DNA from 2 places in the Acetobacterium sp. UBA5834 genome. Region 1 is predicted to be linked to the other one. Evidence: riboswitches for the same ligand, from Rfam matches in the RefSeq annotation. Region 1 holds a riboswitch; the other holds the start of a gene.

What was found. A riboswitch is a leader RNA that binds a small molecule or an ion and turns the genes downstream of it on or off. The one in region 1 is predicted to bind cobalamin.
Region 2: linked by a shared signal. The riboswitch ahead of B3F51_RS09650 (hypothetical protein) and the one ahead of B3F51_RS03865 (ECF transporter S component) in region 1 are both predicted to bind cobalamin.

Annotation. Positions count from the first base shown of each region.
Region 1 is NZ_DJGY01000017.1:70,668-79,447, reverse strand. Features, by position in the region: gene B3F51_RS03895 (CCA tRNA nucleotidyltransferase) at 1-60, opposite strand, end outside; gene B3F51_RS03890 (HDIG domain-containing metalloprotein) at 50-628, opposite strand; gene B3F51_RS03885 (hypothetical protein) at 625-810, opposite strand; gene B3F51_RS03880 (aminotransferase class IV) at 879-1,688, opposite strand; gene pabB (aminodeoxychorismate synthase component I) at 1,877-3,247, opposite strand; gene B3F51_RS03870 (anthranilate synthase component II) at 3,241-3,828, opposite strand; cobalamin riboswitch at 4,084-4,252, shown strand; gene B3F51_RS03865 (ECF transporter S component) at 4,368-4,901, shown strand; gene B3F51_RS03860 (alpha-ribazole-5-phosphate synthase) at 4,999-5,730, shown strand; gene B3F51_RS03855 (FUSC family protein) at 5,845-6,456, opposite strand; gene B3F51_RS03850 (prephenate dehydrogenase) at 6,631-7,524, opposite strand; gene aroF (3-deoxy-7-phosphoheptulonate synthase) at 7,524-8,534, opposite strand.
Region 2 is NZ_DJGY01000048.1:1,268-10,047, forward strand. Features, by position in the region: gene B3F51_RS09645 (EutP/PduV family microcompartment system protein) at 104-565, opposite strand; gene B3F51_RS09650 (hypothetical protein) at 578-1,225, opposite strand; cobalamin riboswitch at 1,400-1,574, opposite strand; gene B3F51_RS09655 (TOBE domain-containing protein) at 1,743-1,952, opposite strand; gene B3F51_RS09660 (substrate-binding domain-containing protein) at 2,146-2,937, shown strand; gene B3F51_RS09665 (ABC transporter permease) at 2,947-3,771, shown strand; gene B3F51_RS09670 (ATP-binding cassette domain-containing protein) at 3,765-4,502, shown strand; gene B3F51_RS09675 (heavy-metal-associated domain-containing protein) at 4,499-4,717, shown strand; gene modD (ModD protein) at 4,733-5,575, shown strand; gene B3F51_RS09685 (C-GCAxxG-C-C family protein) at 5,758-6,276, shown strand; gene B3F51_RS09690 (NifB/NifX family molybdenum-iron cluster-binding protein) at 6,305-6,676, shown strand; gene B3F51_RS09695 (hypothetical protein) at 6,832-7,206, opposite strand; gene B3F51_RS09700 (C-GCAxxG-C-C family protein) at 7,470-7,994, shown strand; gene B3F51_RS09705 (NifB/NifX family molybdenum-iron cluster-binding protein) at 8,131-8,499, shown strand; gene B3F51_RS09710 (BMC domain-containing protein) at 8,503-8,780, shown strand, end outside.

The DNA of each region.
Region 1 (8,780 bases):
TCCACAGCTTTCCAGTTGTTTAAAGGCCTTTTCTACCGCAACCGGGAGATTAAGCTTCATTACTTCCCAGGCCGATCTCATCGGCCACGGCCCGCATACCCAGAATCGTTTCCTGCATCAGCTCGTCCAGCGAATAACCGGCCATTTCGGCGCCTTTGGTAACCACCTCCCGATTAACCCCGGCGGCAAAACTGGCAGTTTTAAATTTCTTTTTCACCGATTTCAGTTCCAGATCATTAACGCTTTTGGATGGCCGCATATAGGCACAGGCAGTAATCAGTCCGGCCAGCTCATCGGTGGCATAGAGAATTTTTTCCATCTGGTGGGTGGGCTCAACGTCAGCGCAAAGACCAAAGCCATGGCTGACCACACTATTGATAAAAGCGCGCTCGTAATCGTTCGCTTCCAGAATTTCGACCACTTTAACACAGTGCTGATCGGGGTACTTTTCATAATCCAGATCATGCAGCAGTCCGACAATGCCCCAGTACTCCGGATCTTCCCCTTCCAGTCGGGCAAAATGTTCCATCACCCCCGAAACCGCCAGGCCATGATTAACCAGAGATTCACTTTCATTATATTCTTTTAATAATGCCAGTGCTTTTTCACGATCCAATTGTGTACTCATTTTATCACCTCATGCTTTTTAAAATTAATTGATAACTTGCCATTTTCCAATGCCAAAACAACCATTGCCTTGGTTTTGCTATTTACTTCGCTTATTAAAGGTATTTTAACACAGTTTTCGTCCAATCGACAAAAGCTGGCACAAATTATTAGGCTTTTTTCATCAACAAAAAGCCCTGCCATGAATTTTTCTCTCCATGGCAAGGCTGGTGCTTAATTTCGTTAATTAATCATTCAAACTCTACAACTTCTTAACGCTGCCCCCAGGCTTGTTGAAATAACCCATCGATCCGGGCCGTCAGGGTTTCTGGGCCAACCCCGTAACATCGTTTATCGAGCTGCTTCACCGGCATGATTTCCATCAGCGAATTGGTGATAAAAACTTCATCCGCTGCCAGCAAGCAATCACTGCTGTAGTACCCCTCTGCGATTGGGATCTGATTGGTTTTTAGCAAGTCAATTACCCGGTTGCGGACAATCCCGGCCAGCAGCCCGCAATCCCTTGCCGGGGTGCCGACTTGGCCGTTTTTGATTAAAAAGATATTGGTCATACACCCCTCAGCCAGATGGCCCTGGGTGTTATAAAAAACCGCTTCGCTAAAGCCTAGGGCTTTGGCTTCATTTAATATCAGCAGGTTCTCCAGATAATTGTTGGACTTAATACTCACTAACCGGGATTTTTCATTGCGGATGGTATCAGCGGTGCAAATTTTTACACCCTGCTCAAACATCCGACGGTCATAATGGTTTTCCCGGGCCGTGATCAGCAGGTTATCAGCGGTTAGTCCCTTACTGAGGGTAACCCTTAGGCCACCCCGAATCATCGCATTTTTGTCAATAATCTGCTGACACTCGCTTCGGATCTGATCAGGATGAATGGTCAACTTCAGGCCCATCACCAGGGCACTCTGTTTGAACCGTTCCATGTGATCCTCAAAGAAAACCAGCTTGCCCTGGGCCACGTTGATGGTTTCAAACACCCCATAGCCATAAAGAAAGCCCTGATCCAGCGGGATCTGCGGTTTTTTTGAAATTTCCCCGTTATAACTGACGTAGTCCATTTTTCTCCCTCTATTCGGAAACTGCATAGCTTTAAATTACAAACAACTATTGCTTTACGATCAGTTTCCACAAACAATTGTGTAACGTGTAGGCGAACAGTTCAGCGAACTGTCCGCCGTACAGTGTAACAATTGTTTCGTGCGAAACTGGTCGTAAAGCTCACGGCACTTAAGTAACACAGTTGTATTTAATACCGTTTCAATGCATCCATCAGGGCGCGACCCTTATCGAAGGTTTCCTGATACTCAGACTCGTTGTCGGAATCCCAGACGATTCCGCCGCCGACCTGAAAATAGCCTTTGCCATCCTTGCAGACAATCGTCCGGATGACAATATTCAGATCCAGATCACCGTTAAAACCAATATAGCCAATCGAACCGGTATAAATGTTTCGCTGGGTCGGCTCCAGTTCATCAATAATCTCCATCGCCCGAATCTTTGGTGCCCCGGTAATTGAACCACCAGGGAAGGTCGCCTTAACACAGTCAATGGCATCCAATTCGTCCTTCAACTCGGCCGTCACTGTGGAGACCAGGTGAAAAACGGTCTGATATTCTTCCAGTTTAAACAATTCCGGAACCTTGACGGTGCCGGTTTTGGCGATTTTTCCGAGATCATTCCGTTCCAGATCGACAATCATCAATAGCTCGGCCTTATCCTTTTCGCTGTTGATCAGAGTCTCACGATTAGCGGCATCTTCAGCCGGAGTTTTGCCCCGGGGCATGGTTCCTTTAATTGGCCGGGTTTCAATGTTTTTTCCCTGAACCAGAATAAAACGCTCCGGCGAACTGGAGACAATCTGACCGACCCCAAAATCAATATAGCTGGCAAAGGGAGCCGGGTTGATTTTTCTAAGTTCACTGTATAATTCCAATGGGCTTAACTGTAAATCAGCATTAAAGCGCTGAGTCAGATTGGTCTGGTAAATATCTCCAGCTAAAATATATTCATGCACCGCATCCAGGGCTTTTAGATATTCCGGTTTGGTAAAATTACCCCGGAATTCCAGATTTTCATTGATTTTAAAGTCCGAACGAATGGCGACCTTGGGATCACCGGCAAATCGAGCGGCTAAGCGGCTGACAATATCGGCTTCGTTTTCTTCAATCCCCAGAGCCGCCGCATAGGTTTTTTCTTCTTTATGATCGATAATCACAATGCCATCGTAAAAGCCCATAAAACAATCCGGGACATTAACATCATCCACTGCCGTCCGGGGGAAGGCTTCCAGATGATGACAAAGATCATAGCCAAAATAACCGACCGCCCCGCCAATAAACGGAAACGGCGATGAATAATCCATTTTATACTGTTTTAATAGTTTTTGCAGTTCATCAAAAGGATCGCCAGTAACCGTTTTCGTCTCCGTCTTGGTTTTAATGGTGATGTCTTTATCCTTGCTGGTAAAGACCAGCAGCGGATCCCCGCCGATAAATGAATAACGTCCCAAGCTGTCCGGGTCTCTCCCGCTGTCGAGGAAGAAACTGTAGGGCTCATCCTTAAATAAAAGATAGCTTTCAAAACTTGTTAGGTCGGTTTTTATTTCTTGTATTAGCATCGCACACCATTTTCTTTTGTCGCTTGAAAAAAGTTATCCAGTAATTCCATGCCCATTTCGGTGAGAATCGCTTCAGGATGAAACTGCACCCCTTCGATATGATAATCCTTATGGCGCATCCCCATAATCTCATTTTGATCGGTTCTGGCGGTAATCTCAAAAAAATCGGGAATATCCCGGTTTTCCACCACCAGAGAATGGTAGCGCGTCACCTTCAGGGGATTATTAAGACCGTCAAAGACTCCGACATTGTCATGGGCAATGGCATGAACCTTGCCATGCACTGGCTCCAGCGCTTTGGTAATCGTACAGCCAAAGGCCTGACCAATGATCTGATGTCCCAGACAAATGCCCAGAATCGGGATTTGTCCCTTAAAACGGTGAACCACATCCAGACAGATGCCGGATTCGTTGGGGGTACATGGCCCCGGTGATAAAACAATCATCGACGGTGCCATCGCAGCAATCTCGTCGAGAGTGATTTTATCATTTCTTTTTACGATCACCGTTTCATTGAGTCCCTCCAGATACTGGACTAAATTATAGGTGAAAGAATCATAGTTGTCGATCATTAGAATCAATTTTTATACCTCATAGTATTAATCATTTTGAGCTGTATTGTATCATACTCCAAGGGTTTTAGACAATGAATTATAGCTGGAATATTTGGCGATAATTTTCGGTTGGTCCGGTTTTTTCGGGTTTGATTTACACCAGAATTTACCCCCAATCCCGTGATTCTCCATTCCCGCTTTGCATTTTTTACTTACAATGATTACTAGCCCCGGACAATTTCAATTTGACAAAGCGATTCCCGATGTGCTATTATTCTTCCAAGTAAATAAAGCTTTTTTGGTGCCTTGTAAAAGGAGAATAGGGAAACAGGTTAAAATCCTGTAGGGACCCACCACTGTATCGTTGAGCACTTGTCATCACCACCTCACGGGAAGGGACAATACTGCAATGAAACGGACTCAGGAGACCTGCCAGAAATGATTCCATTTGGACGACGGTAAAGTTCACATCTGTATTGGATGTGGGCTTTTTTGTTTGACACCGGAATCGGTTCGTCTTTTCTTTGGCCATCAAATGCTTTATAATAAAAATCAAGGAGTTCGTTATGAAAATCAACACCCGACAATTAGTTTTTATGGCACTTTTAATTGCCCTTTCTTTTGTAGGCGCCCAGTTAAAAGTTTTTGGCACCATTGCCTTTGATTCACTACCGGCTTTTTTAGGCACCCTGCTGATGGGCCCTGTGGCGGGCGCAATTATTGCGATTATTGGTCATCTTTTAACCGCCCTTACCTCGGGGTTCCCGATGACCCTACCGGTTCACCTGGCCATTGGCCTGGGAATGGGGTTAATCATGGTAGCCACCTGGTATACTTATGTTTTTGTTAAAAAGGCCAGTAGCGAAATTGTCGCTCTGATTGTCAGCGTTATCGTTGCCGCCGTCTGTAACGGCCCGATCCTTTTGTTACTGTGTTCGCCGCTGCTGATTCCAATGTTAACCTGGCCTGGAGTCATCGCAATGATGTTTCCTCTGGCGCTAGTCGGCGGCATCAACGCTCTGATTGCCGCTCTGATCTTTAAAGCCTTACCACTGTCAGTTAAAAATCAGGTCGCTTCGGTAACCTCAACCCAGGTTTAACCGGCTAGCGTTTACCCTACTGCCGCTATTACCAAATGACTCACCAAGCCCAGGACACTTTCACTATTAGCAAACCAATCCCCCAAAGGAGGATCTGATGAAAACTTATCAATATCGTGACCTGTCGGTCATTGAGCTTCCCGATACCCTCCTGATCACGGCCTGTGACAGCAGCGGTGGTGTCGGAGAGAAACCCGGGGACGAATTGTGTGTTCCTACAAAATATATTTCGATTTTTGCCGCCCGGGTCTGTCTTTTTGAGCTGCTATCCTGCGGCACCGAGATTATCAGTCTTTCCAACACCATCGTCGGTGAAATGGAGCCCACTGGCGCTGCCCTGATCCAGGGAATTAAGGAAGAACTGGCGCGGGCTGGCATCGGGGAACTACCCATTAACGGTTCAACTGAAGAAAATTTCAAAACCTGCATGACCGGCTTTGGCATTTTTGTTGTGGGCATCGCCAAGCGATTACGAATCACCCCCTCTGCACCCGGGGATTTAGTGATCTGCATTGGCAAACCCAAATTCGCGGCCGCTCTTGTTCTCGAAGGTGATCCGGAAATCGCCGATTATCAGGATCTTAAGACCTTAACCGAAAATCCCGCTGTTAATGAGATTGTACCCTGTGGCTCCAAGGGAATTTTATACGAAGCCACCAATCTAGCCACCATTCATCAGTGCCAATTTGAAGCGATGCCCAATAATCTGAATGTAGTGGATTCTGCCGGTCCGGCCACCACCGTAATTGCCAGTATCAAACCTTTTGCCTTACCCGAACTGGCGGCGGTCTTCAACGCAAAACTGACGGTAATCGGTCATCTTAAATAATTTTTTTTACTAAAAAAAGACCACCTGGTATTCGGGTGGTCTCTTTTTTAAGGGGAGGGGTAATTATATTTTAGTTTGTCCAGACGTCACAAAAATCCAGAATAAACGTAAAACCTATGGTTTGAATAGCATATACAAAAAACTTGATACTTTAAACTTCTGATGGTCATTACCCGGTTTTTCTGCCTTGGTGACCAGCTCTTTTTCTGTTTCTGATCCCTCATCAGCTGACTTTTCGTCGCATTCCGGAACCTTGATAAACCGATTGATTAAAAACGCCACAATGATCCCAAATGCTGTTTCCAGCAGCCTTAACATTGCCAGCATATAGCTGCCAGCGTCCTGGGGATAGGTGGTCATGACACTGAGAAACATCACACAGGTAATAACAATGGCACCTGCTTTATGAAAATTATTACATAGATAGATCAGTAACATAATACCCAGCGGAATAATAGCCACATAGGCAAATTCATAAGGAATTAAGTTAGCGGCAAAAATGCCCAGCAGTCCCGCTGCTCCACCAAAGATGGTTCCCAATATCCGATTCCAACCCGTTTCGATGGAATTTTCAATGCTCGGCCCCATGGTAAGCACCGCTGCAATTGCAGCAAACAGTGGATTAAACTCCGGTCCCATTATTGCAAATACCACCACACAGATGAATACTGCCAGCACCGTTTTTATGTTTCTCATACCAAGGGATGGCAGATGACATAATTTCATGATCTTTTTGCTCCAATATTTATTTAACTTTTACCCTCTTCGTTTTGTTCCCACTAAAAATTATGATTTCAAATGTTTCTTTACCTAGAGTATACTCCCATATTTAATTAAGTCAATAGCGTAATCATTTTCAGGCTGATGTAATAGTTTTCACAGCGTATCTCTTAAGCAAACTCACAGATTTTTTAAGCTTTTCGCCGCCCGAATCTCCCCCATGGCAATGCGTTTTTCCCGAACCGATTGAAGCCGGTCAATCAATTCTTCCTTTTCATCCAAACGGATCATGTCTTTCATGGCAGCCAGGCTGGACTCAAATTTCTCAATCTGATCAAGCAAATTTTTACGGTTGCACATAAACAATTCCGTCCACATCGGGGCATTGATCATGGCAATCCGGGTCAGATCACCAAAGCTGCCGCCTTCAAAATCAGTAATCGACAGATCATCCTCACAATCAACCAGGGCCGCCGCAATCACATGGCAAAGCTGGGAGGTGAAGGCTATTTTCTGGTCGTGAATTTCGGTGGTGGTTTCAACAATATGATTAAAACCCAGATCCGTAACAATGTCCCGGATCAACCCAATATTCTCCGGCTGATTGGAGGGTAAGGGGGTCAAAATATAATTCCGGTTCTTAAAGATCCGATCATCGGCCCCGCCGAAGCCTTCTTTTTCACTGCCCGCCATCGGGTGTCCGGGAATATAATCGATATCTTTGCGCAACAGATTGCCGAGGTTTTTAAAGACCACTTCTTTGACCCCGATAATATCCGTGACAATCGCCCCCGGCTTGAAGTCTTCCATGTACAGGGCTAAAAAAGCCAGGGTGTCCATTGGGGTCAGGCAGATAAACACCAGATCGCATTGGGGCAGCATTTTTTGAAGCCCCGCTGAGTCCCAGACCCCTTGATCAATCACGCCCTGATCCAAGGCCTTTTTAATCACCGACGGGTTTAAATCATAAGCCCAGATTTCTCGGGGCCCCTGCTTCCTGAGTCCCATGGCCAAAGCCCCACCCATCAGACCCAGGCCGATAAAGCCAACGATGGAATCTTCACGTTTTTTCATTACATCACCTTGTTCTCAAATTCGGCGTATTTTTTGACCGTGATCATAATTTTATGGAATTGTTCCGGGGTAATCGACTGTTCGCCGTCACACAGGGCTTCTTCCGGATTGTTATGAACCTCAATCATCACCCCATCGGCACCGGCAGCGATGGCGGCCTTGGTCAATGCTTCAACCGTCCAGGACAGCCCGGTGGCATGACTGGGGTCAATAATAATCGGTAAGTGACTCTTTTGCTTGAGCACCGGAATACAGCTGATGTCCAGGGTATTTCGGGTGGCGGTTTCAAAGGTGCGAATGCCCCGTTCGCAGAGAATTACCTTATCATTGCCCTCCTTCATGATGTATTCAGCCGACATCAGGAATTCCTGCATCGTCGATGACATCCCCCGTTTAAGTAAGATCGGCTTGTCAATTTTTCCCAATTCCCGGAGCAAATCAAAATTCTGCATGTTTCTGGCACCTACCTGAATAATATCGACATCTTCAAAAGCTTGCAAATGCTCCAGCGACATCAGTTCGCTAACAATTGGCAATCCGGTTTCTTTTCTGGCGATCTTAAGTAACTCTAATCCTTCGTATCCCAAGCCCTGAAACGCATAGGGTGATGTTCGTGGCTTGAAAGCTCCGCCCCGCAAAAAGGTTGCTCCGGAAGCTTTGACACTTCTGGCAATCGCTACAACCTGTTCTTCGCTCTCCACCGAACAGGGGCCAGCCATCACACTGATTGTCCCTTCACCGATTTTTCGGCCCTTGACGTTAATGATGGTATCATCGGGATGAAAGAGACGATTGGCTTTCTTATAGGGTTCCTGAACTCTGAGTACATTTTCTACAATACGGTTTGAACGGATTTTTTCCACATCTGCCAAGGTTGTATCCCCTACTATTCCTAGAATGGTGTGATCCACACCTTTTGAGTAATGAATGTTTAATCCCTGTGTTTCAATCATCTTGATTAACCTCTGAATATCTTCTTCTTTGGTGTTGGGTTTAACAACTATTATCATTTTCTTCCTCCATTAATTTACGAACTGATCACTCGGCCCCATTTTTATCTTCTGTGCACCGAAGACCACCAGAAAGCGCCTTACTGATTTCTGGTGATTCGCAGTCAGCATCCAAATTGCCAGCATGATCTTTGGCCTTTGACTTGCGAAAAAAAAGGAGACTTCCTAAGAAGCCTCCTAAAAATCAACTTTTATTCAATACACCGGTATCGCTAAAAATTTCTCATGGGTTGGGATTCTCAAAGG
Region 2 (8,780 bases), on a different contig from region 1:
TTCAGGCAGAAAATACTATTTGGCTGGTCAAATAGGGATTTTGTCTGCCTGGGGTAATATCAGTGGGTGGCTTTATCATTCAAGTGATTGTGTGCTTTCTCACTTAGATTTCAAAAGTGATATATTTCTGAAGAACCGCTTTCAGCTCCCTGATCCCATCCCCGGTAATGGCACTGACCGGATGAATCTTATCCGGATGGATACCTGCATAAGTCAGGTAACGCCGACTGCGTTTCAAATCGCTATGCCTGTGGTCGATTTTGGTGATGACCCCGATCACCGGGATGTTGTAGGTACAGACAAAATTTGGGGGCACCGAGTTTTGGTGATCGGTGCTGGAATTAATTAGGACGATTAGTCCAGCGTCACAGGTCACATTGATGGCCTGGGGTCGAAAACAGGGCAGTTCAATAAACTCACCGGGGGTATCAATAAAATGGTCAGAATAACTGACCTGCTGAGTTTTGCCATAAGTGATCAATTCATTGGTCAGCCGTTGGAATAAGGTGGTTTTTCCACTGCCAATCCGTCCGATCAGGGCGACGCGGTTTTTATTATTTGCCATGAAAATTCTCCGTTAGGCTGATTGGACAAAACGTGCTTCCCGACCGATACAGGCATCGATGGGGCAGGTTTGACAATCGCAGTAATCCAATAAATCCTCAAAAAGAATGCCTGAAGAACTGTAAAGCGGCCGCATGGTGCTGTAGGGGGTTATTTCCATGCCGATGCTTTTGGTCGAGTTGCTAAAGGTATTGAAGATGATTTGATTGGCCTTAATCGACCAGTCCGGGAGTAGTCCGGGATTGACCATCCCGATTTTATCAAAGCTTTGCTCCAGCTGGATCGTATTTTTCAGATATCGCATTGCTGAAGTCATAACGGGAAGTTTAAGCGAATTTAACAGATATTTTTCGGTCTGATTGAGGTTGGTTGGCATGTCGCCGATGGTCAACAGGTACAAAAACACCTTTTGGTTGTCCGACAAGAGATGTTTCAGGATTTTACTTTTATATACGTGGCCGCCGATCAGAATCGTGTTGCCGGTGGTTGTTTTGACCGAACATTCTTTGAGAATGGCCCGGGGTTTAAACCGTTGGCTTAAAATATTCGCAGCATGGCTGTACTCTTCATAAGCAGAGGAATCCGCCTCAAGGGGCTTCTTTCCCAGCAATTTTTCAATATCTGTTCCAATGGGAATCTTTTTGATAACAACGTCTTTCATTTTTTTCCTCTTTTCTTGAGTGTTCAGTTTTTTTATTTCTGCAAAAAAATAAAAAAACCTTTTCAAAAAAAGGTTTACAAATGCGGGACTATTTCAGTGACGTCATTTAATTAAAGGAGAACGTCATTTCGTTTTCTTCTCACATTTTGCAGCCTTCTTTGAAGCTTCAAACAGATGATGCGTTTACAAAAATATCCTGACTTGGAGGGACTCCCTGCACCCAGCCTTCTCGGTTTTCCCAATGACTGAATACGTCCATATTCTCCTTACAGTAGCAAAGAAACTGTCGCAGATTTTCACCGCGTTCCTTTTGTAAATGCTTTTCTATGCCAATAATAAACTAAAAATGGGTGTTAATCAAGTCTATTATTGTTTTTTTCAAGATGAAGGTAAAATACGTCCTTGGATTAGAGACAATAACTGACTTAAATACTATTTGCAAAGCCGGAGATCTCAGCTACGCTAAAACACAGAAACGGAATTGCTATCCGCTTCTGTGTTTTGAATTGAGATTCGTCTAGTCAACCATAACCATAACCGATGTTGCTTTGATGACCGCAGTTGCATCACCGCCGACGACTAATCCAAGATCTTTGATTGCCGCCATGGAAATTGTTGCTGAAATAATGTTGCCATTTCCAATATCAATTTTCACGATCCCGCTCACCGCACCATCTTCAATTGCAACAATTTTTCCTTTCAACTGGTTTCTTGCACTTAATTTCATTTTGACACCCCCTTTCCCACAAGGTATTAAATACTACCTTTTTAATTTTACCCATTTTAAGCTAGACAAAACAGTGTTAAACAGCGAAGTGCATTTAACCGAAATGATTTCTTGACATAAAAGAAGGGTATGCAATATAATAACATTCATAACAAAACAAAACAATACTAAGCGAATCAAAAGGAGAAATTGAGTGAAACGTAGAGGAAAATGGTTAGCGATTTTATTGGTAATGGGAACACTACTCGGTTTGGTGTCGGGTTGTGGTAGTAATTCAAGTCAGGCCGAAGAAAAGGTTGATATGACAAAAAGTCTTGATGGTCAAACACTGTTTGTATACTGCGGAGCCGGGATGACCAAACCCTTTGGTGAGATTGCCGATCAGTTTAAAGCAGAAACCGGTTGTGATATCCAGGTGGTTTATGCCAACGCCGCTCAAATCCAGAATCAGATTCAGACAACCGGTGAAGGAGATCTCTTTATTGCTGGCTCGGCTGATGAGCTCAAACCGGTTCAGGACAAGGTGAGCGAAAGCATCGATCTGGTTAAACACATTCCGGTGCTGGCGGTAAAAAGCGGCAATCCGCTTGGTATCACCGGCTTAAACGACTTAACCGGGGCCGGGGTCGAAGTTGTGTTGGGGGATGGTGAAGCGACACCAATCGGCAAGATCGCCAATAAGGCCTTAACCGACCTGGGCATTTTAAACAATGTGAATGTCGTCGCCCGGGCCGCAACCGCCCCGGAAATAGCCAATGCCCTGTCAGTAGACGAATGCAATGCAATTATTATCTGGAAAGAAAATGTGCCAGCCAATGCTGAAATTGTCAATACCCCAGACCTCAATGCCTATGTAAAAACAGTCCCGGCAGCCAAATTAAGCAGAAGTGCCAATACAGAAGCGCTGGCGGCGTTTATGACCTATCTGGATTCGGATCCGGTCAAGACGATTTGGGAAAATAACGGTTATGAAGTACTCAACTAGATTGTTGGTATGAGAGGGAAAATATCAACCTTTGATTTTTTTGAAATACTAACCATTATTATTACCTTTATTGTCATTATCTTTACGACGGCTTTGTTATTGGCAATTGTACTTAAAGGGATCCCCTATTTAGGGGCCGCGTTTTATTCGGAGGAAGTACGGTTCTCCATCAGGCTAAGCTTATATACCGCCAGTATTGCGACGCTTATTTGTATGTTGCTGGCGATACCGACTGCTTACGCATTAACCCGGACCGTATTTCCATTTAAAAAGGCATGTCAAATGATAATTGAACTGCCGCTGTCGATGCCCTATCTTGTTTTGGGGCTTAGTTTGTTGATTGTTTTCTCCTCGGATTTTGGGAAAGCCTTAAAAGAGCTGGGATTTAAAGTCGTATTTGATAAAAATGGGATTATTATCGCCCAGACAGTTGTCAATTTACCGTTTGCCATTCGCTTTATTCGCACGGCATTTGAAGAAGTTGATGAGCGGCTGGAATTTATCTCCGGTAGTCTGGGAGCGACAAAGTGGGAGCGCTTTATCACCATTACCCTGCCGCTCGCCCGAAATGGTATTCTTTCAACGATTGTTCTGACATGGTCGAGAGCCTTAGGCGAGTTTGGCGCGACCCTGATGCTAGTCGGTGCGACGCGGATGAAAACCGAAACATTGACGACATCGATATATTTGAATCTGGCGACTGGTGATACCGGAGCCTCAATGGCTTCGGCGACGGTGATTCTGATCATTTCGCTGCTGTCTTTGTTTCTGACGAATTGGATCGGTCGAAAAAATAAGCAAGAAAGCCGGATGAAGGATGTGAATAGATGGTAAATGCAATGGTTGAAATTAACAATTATTCGATACAATTGGGAAAGTTTAAGTTGAATCAAATCAACTTAAACATCAGTGAGAAAGAGATCTTTGCGGTTTTAGGCAGAACCGGATCGGGCAAGACCGTTTTGCTTGAATCGGTCGCAGGATTTTACCGAAAATTTTCCGGGAAAGTAATGATTCAGGGGATCCCCGTCATCGATGTACCGCTGGAAAAGCGAAATATCGGATTTGTCTATCAGGACTTTGGTTTGTTTCCCCATATGACTGTTTTTGATAATATTACCTATGGATTAAAAATCCGCAAGATAGATAAAGTGGTTCAAAAAGAAAGGGTCGATAAAATGGCAGAAATATTATCAATCGGCCATATTCTTAAACAATATCCAGGAACCTTAAGTGGTGGCGAACGACAGCGAACAGCACTGGCCCGGGCGCTGATTTTAAACCCGCAGCTGCTTTTGATGGATGAACCCTTTTCATCTCTGGATCCGGCAACTAAAGAAAACATGTATGATCAGATTAATAAAATTCATGAAGTTTTCGGGTGTACGATTCTATTTGTGACCCACGATTTCAATGAAGCCCAGCGCATGGCCAACCGAATCGGCATTATGGTAAATGGTGAATTAAAAGCCGTTAGAAAAAGTGCCAACTTATTTGAGCGGTGTCAGGATGAAGAAATCAATCAGTTTCTGGGCCGGAATGATGAAGGGAGTATTCACGAGTGAAAGAGCAGGTATTTGAGGTAGAGGGGATTATGTGCCCCAAATGTGTCAAGAAAATTACGGAAGTATTACTACAACAGGATGGTATCAGTCAGGTTGAGGTCAGCGATGATTATCAGTCCGTTACAATTCTATTTGACGAGCAGCGGATCATCACCGATACTATCAAAGACAGCATCGAAACAATCGAAGGCAAAGAATTCAAAATAATCACCTGAAACGGAGGAAAAAAGATGTCATTTATATCGATCAACGAGATTGACCAGTTAATTAATGAGGACGTTCCCTATATTGATTTGACCAGCTGGGTTTTGGGGGTCAGGGAACAGCCGGGGAAAATTTCATATTTTACCCGGGAAGATGCGGTTGTCTGTGGCACCGAAGAAGTCAGTTCGATCTTTGAGCGCTTACACATCAAGACAGGATTGATGGTAGCCTCAGGGCAGAAAGTCAGTGCCGGCGCTGAGTTGATTACCGGCATGGGACGGGCCGAAGATTTGCATAAGGCCTGGAAAGTGGGCCAGAACATTCTCGATAATTGTTCGGGAATCGCCACCAAAACCCGAAAAATGGTCGACATGGCCAAGCAGGTAAGCCCGAACACGTCGATCTTGACGACCCGGAAGGGATTTCCCGGAACCAAGGCATTGGCGATCAAGTCGATCATGTCCGGTGGGGCCATGCCTCACCGCTTGGGTTTATCAGAAACCATTCTGGTATTCAAACAGCATCTGAATTTTATTGGTGGGTTTGATGGTTTGCTAAAAAAAATGCCGGAGCTGAAAGCTGAATGCTGCGAAAAGAAAATTATTGTCGAAGCCACCACTTTGGCCCAGGCAATTGATCTTTGCCAGGCCGGGGTAGATGGAATCCAGTTTGATAAGCTGACGGTCGAAGATCTGAGCGCAGCGGTTAAGCAGTTGCGCAGTGAATTTCCTGGCGTTGTGCTGCTGGCAGCGGGCGGCATCAATGAGACGAATATTTCCGCTTATGCCAGCACCCAGGTCAATGGTATTGTGACAACCTGTCTCTACAGTGCCAAACCCATTGACGTTGGAGTTAGAATTAATCAATAGCATCATTTCAGGATACAAGCGTGGTGACTTGTATCTTTTTTTGTTAAGTGATCAATACGGGATGGACTTCGATTTAATCAATTCCATTATTGACATATGCTATTTATAGCATATAATATTGTATAGCAGGATCAATTCAGTTACGCAATGCAAAAAATAAGGAAAGAGCGGGGGAAATGAAGATGGAAGAAAATAAGAGTCAATTGGTCAATGATTATGCAATCGAGAATTTCAAGAGTGGCTTAAATTGCGCAGAAAGTGTTTACGATGCCTTACTTCGTGGGGGGGTTCTGGATGTTCCCCGGGAAACGATTGCGATGTGTACCGGTTTTGGTGGTGGCATCGGCCTTGTCGGTGAAACCTGTGGCGCTTTGTCAGCTGCCGTGATGGCAAACAGTGCGGTTTATGGGCGCAAGGATCCCTGGAGCATCGATGCTGAGATACGTGGCCCGGAAGTCGGACAAAAATATTACCGACGTTATAACAATCTGGTTGGCGAGTTCTGCAAAGCCAATGGTGGGGCAACCTGTCGTGGAATCTGTGAGCCGTTTGAAGATTGGAATGGAAAAGACCGTCGGCTTCACTGTATGAAAATGGTAGGAACAACCGCTCAATTAGCGTACAAATATCTGCAAATTCCGCAAAACGAAGCCTTCGAGCTGCCATATGGCGAAAAAATGAGTGATAACAACAAAAAATGAGAGCTGGAAAAAGGAGGGTGGCGTAAAAATGTATTTAGCAATGGCGATGGACGGTAAAACGCTGGAAAGCAAGGTTTCGCAGCAGTTTGAGACGGGGAAGTATTTATTGGTGGTCGATACCACGAATTTAAGTGTGAGTGCAATTGAAAACTGCCATGATTTTTCGGCAGAAAGCTTGGCGCAAAAAGTAATTGACCTGAATTGCGAAGGGATCATCACCGGAGCAATCAGTGATCCGCAGGCCTTTGAGATCCTGGCTGATGCCTGTATTACCCGTTTTCTGGGGTCTGGCAAGACGGGCATGGAAGCCCTTGATTTAATGAAGAAACGTGACCTAAAGCTCATCAGAAACATTGAAGGTACCGATGGTTGTGGTGGCGATCATGACCATCACCATTAAACAATAGCTTATCACAGAAAAAACCCTAAAATATAGGGTTTTTTCTGCATATAAGGATGCTTTAATTACTGTCTTAAAAGCCGGATTTCGAGTAATCCGGTCAGCGGATCGCTTATTCGAAATCCGCAACGCAAAAAGATGGGGCTCTAAAATAATCAGGCTTCCCAAACAACAAAATAGACCCCATCCGCTCGCTTTTGCCCCTTGGCCAGTTCGAGATGTCGCAGGACGGACATATTGGTGCTGATTTCATCCGGCGTTAAGCCGAATTTTTCGACGCATTGCGGCATGGTTACACCACCACAATCTTTCATAAATAAATAGAGATTCTTTTGCGGATCGGTTAAACCGTCAATGCCGGTCTGGCCGGAATTTTTGCGATCGAGTTTGGCACTGTGAACGGCACTGGGGTCGCAGGTCTGGGTCACCTTATGTTGGCCCATGGCACAATCATCACAAAAAATTTTTCCTTTGACTTCATAAACATCATCGTCTTCAAGACTGATTCCACAACTAAAACATGTTTGCATAGCTACTCTCCCTGGCATTTCTAAATATTCTGGTTATTGTAACATACTGATCAAAATAAAAATAATTTTAATCGACAGCCTGATTAATTACATATCATATCATTTTTGCGGCGGGCTTGCTATAGCGTTGAATAATTTTATCATGATGAGAAATCACGGCGACAGTTATTGACATATGTTTATTATGGCATATAATACTTATAAAAAGCGGAATACAGCGTTGATCGAAGATCAGTGTTAAGGCGAGAAAGGAAAAATTTGAAATGGAAAAAGAGAATCAACAAGCCGAGTTGATAGGGGCAAAATCACATCAAAATTTAAATACAAGACATCGCAAGTTGGCAAAGGATTTATTCCGACAGGGATATAATTGTTCACAAGCTGTCTTGCTGGCGTTTAGCGATGAGTGTGGCCTGGACTTTAAAACGGCCGCCAGGCTTAGCTCATCCTTCGGTGCGGGAATGGGAAGACTTAGAGAGGTATGCGGTGCAGTGACCGGGATGTTTATGGTGGCAGGTCTGCTTTATGGCTACAGCGATCCCCAGGATCAGTCCGGAAAAACCGCCCATTATCAGCGGATTCAGGAGCTAGCCAAACAATTTGAGGACAAAAACCAGTCGATCATCTGCCGGGAATTACTGGGACTGGGAGCAGGCAAGGATAGTCCGGTTCCGGAGCAGCGAACCGCAGCATACTATCAAAATCGGCCCTGTGAAGCGTTGGTGGGGAATGCAGCAGCGATAATGGCAGCATATATTGAAGGACAAAAATTGCACCAACAGGAATGACACCACTTACTTAGGTTAGCAAAATCGGGAAGCTCAAGGCGAGTAATTAAATTCAAATAGTTATTGACATATGTTTTTAAAGAGGTATAATCATAAGTGATAAAAACATATGTCAATAATAAAAAAGGAGAATTTAATGAAAATAGCAATACCTGCAGATGAAAAAGTTCTGGCGAGCGAAGTATGCATGTCTTTCGGAAGAGCTCCCTATTTTTACATTTATGAGACCACGACAAAAATGGGTGATTTCATTGAAAATGCTGCCGCCAGAAGTCCTGGCGGGGCGGGGGTTAAAGCGGCCCAGATCGTTGTCGATAGCCACGCTGATATCTTAATCACTCCACGATGTGGTGAAAACGCCGCTGAGGTTTTTAAAGCGACGAAACTGGAAATTTATAAAAGCACGCTGGGCTCGATTCAGAATAACATCGATGCGTATATGGATAACAAACTGGCTGTCCTCGACCAGTTTCACGCAGGGTTTCATGGCGTTGGCGGAAGCTAAGTCATGAAAACGCAATTGATTAACGGTGTATCCCAGGGAACCCTTGGTATTATTTCACGCAAAGTTGGTGACAAGAAAATCGTTGCGCAAATCCTTCAGAATGAGTTTACAACGGTTGGTTTGTGTCAAGGGGATGTGGTCAGAATGCTGGTAGCCAGTGACATTGCCGAAAAAACGTCTGACGTTGTTGTCACTGAAATCTCAGGGGTTTGTCCACAACATATCATTTGTCTGGCAATTCTGGGTGATGTAACCTCAGTGGAAGCAGCCTTGAAAGCCAT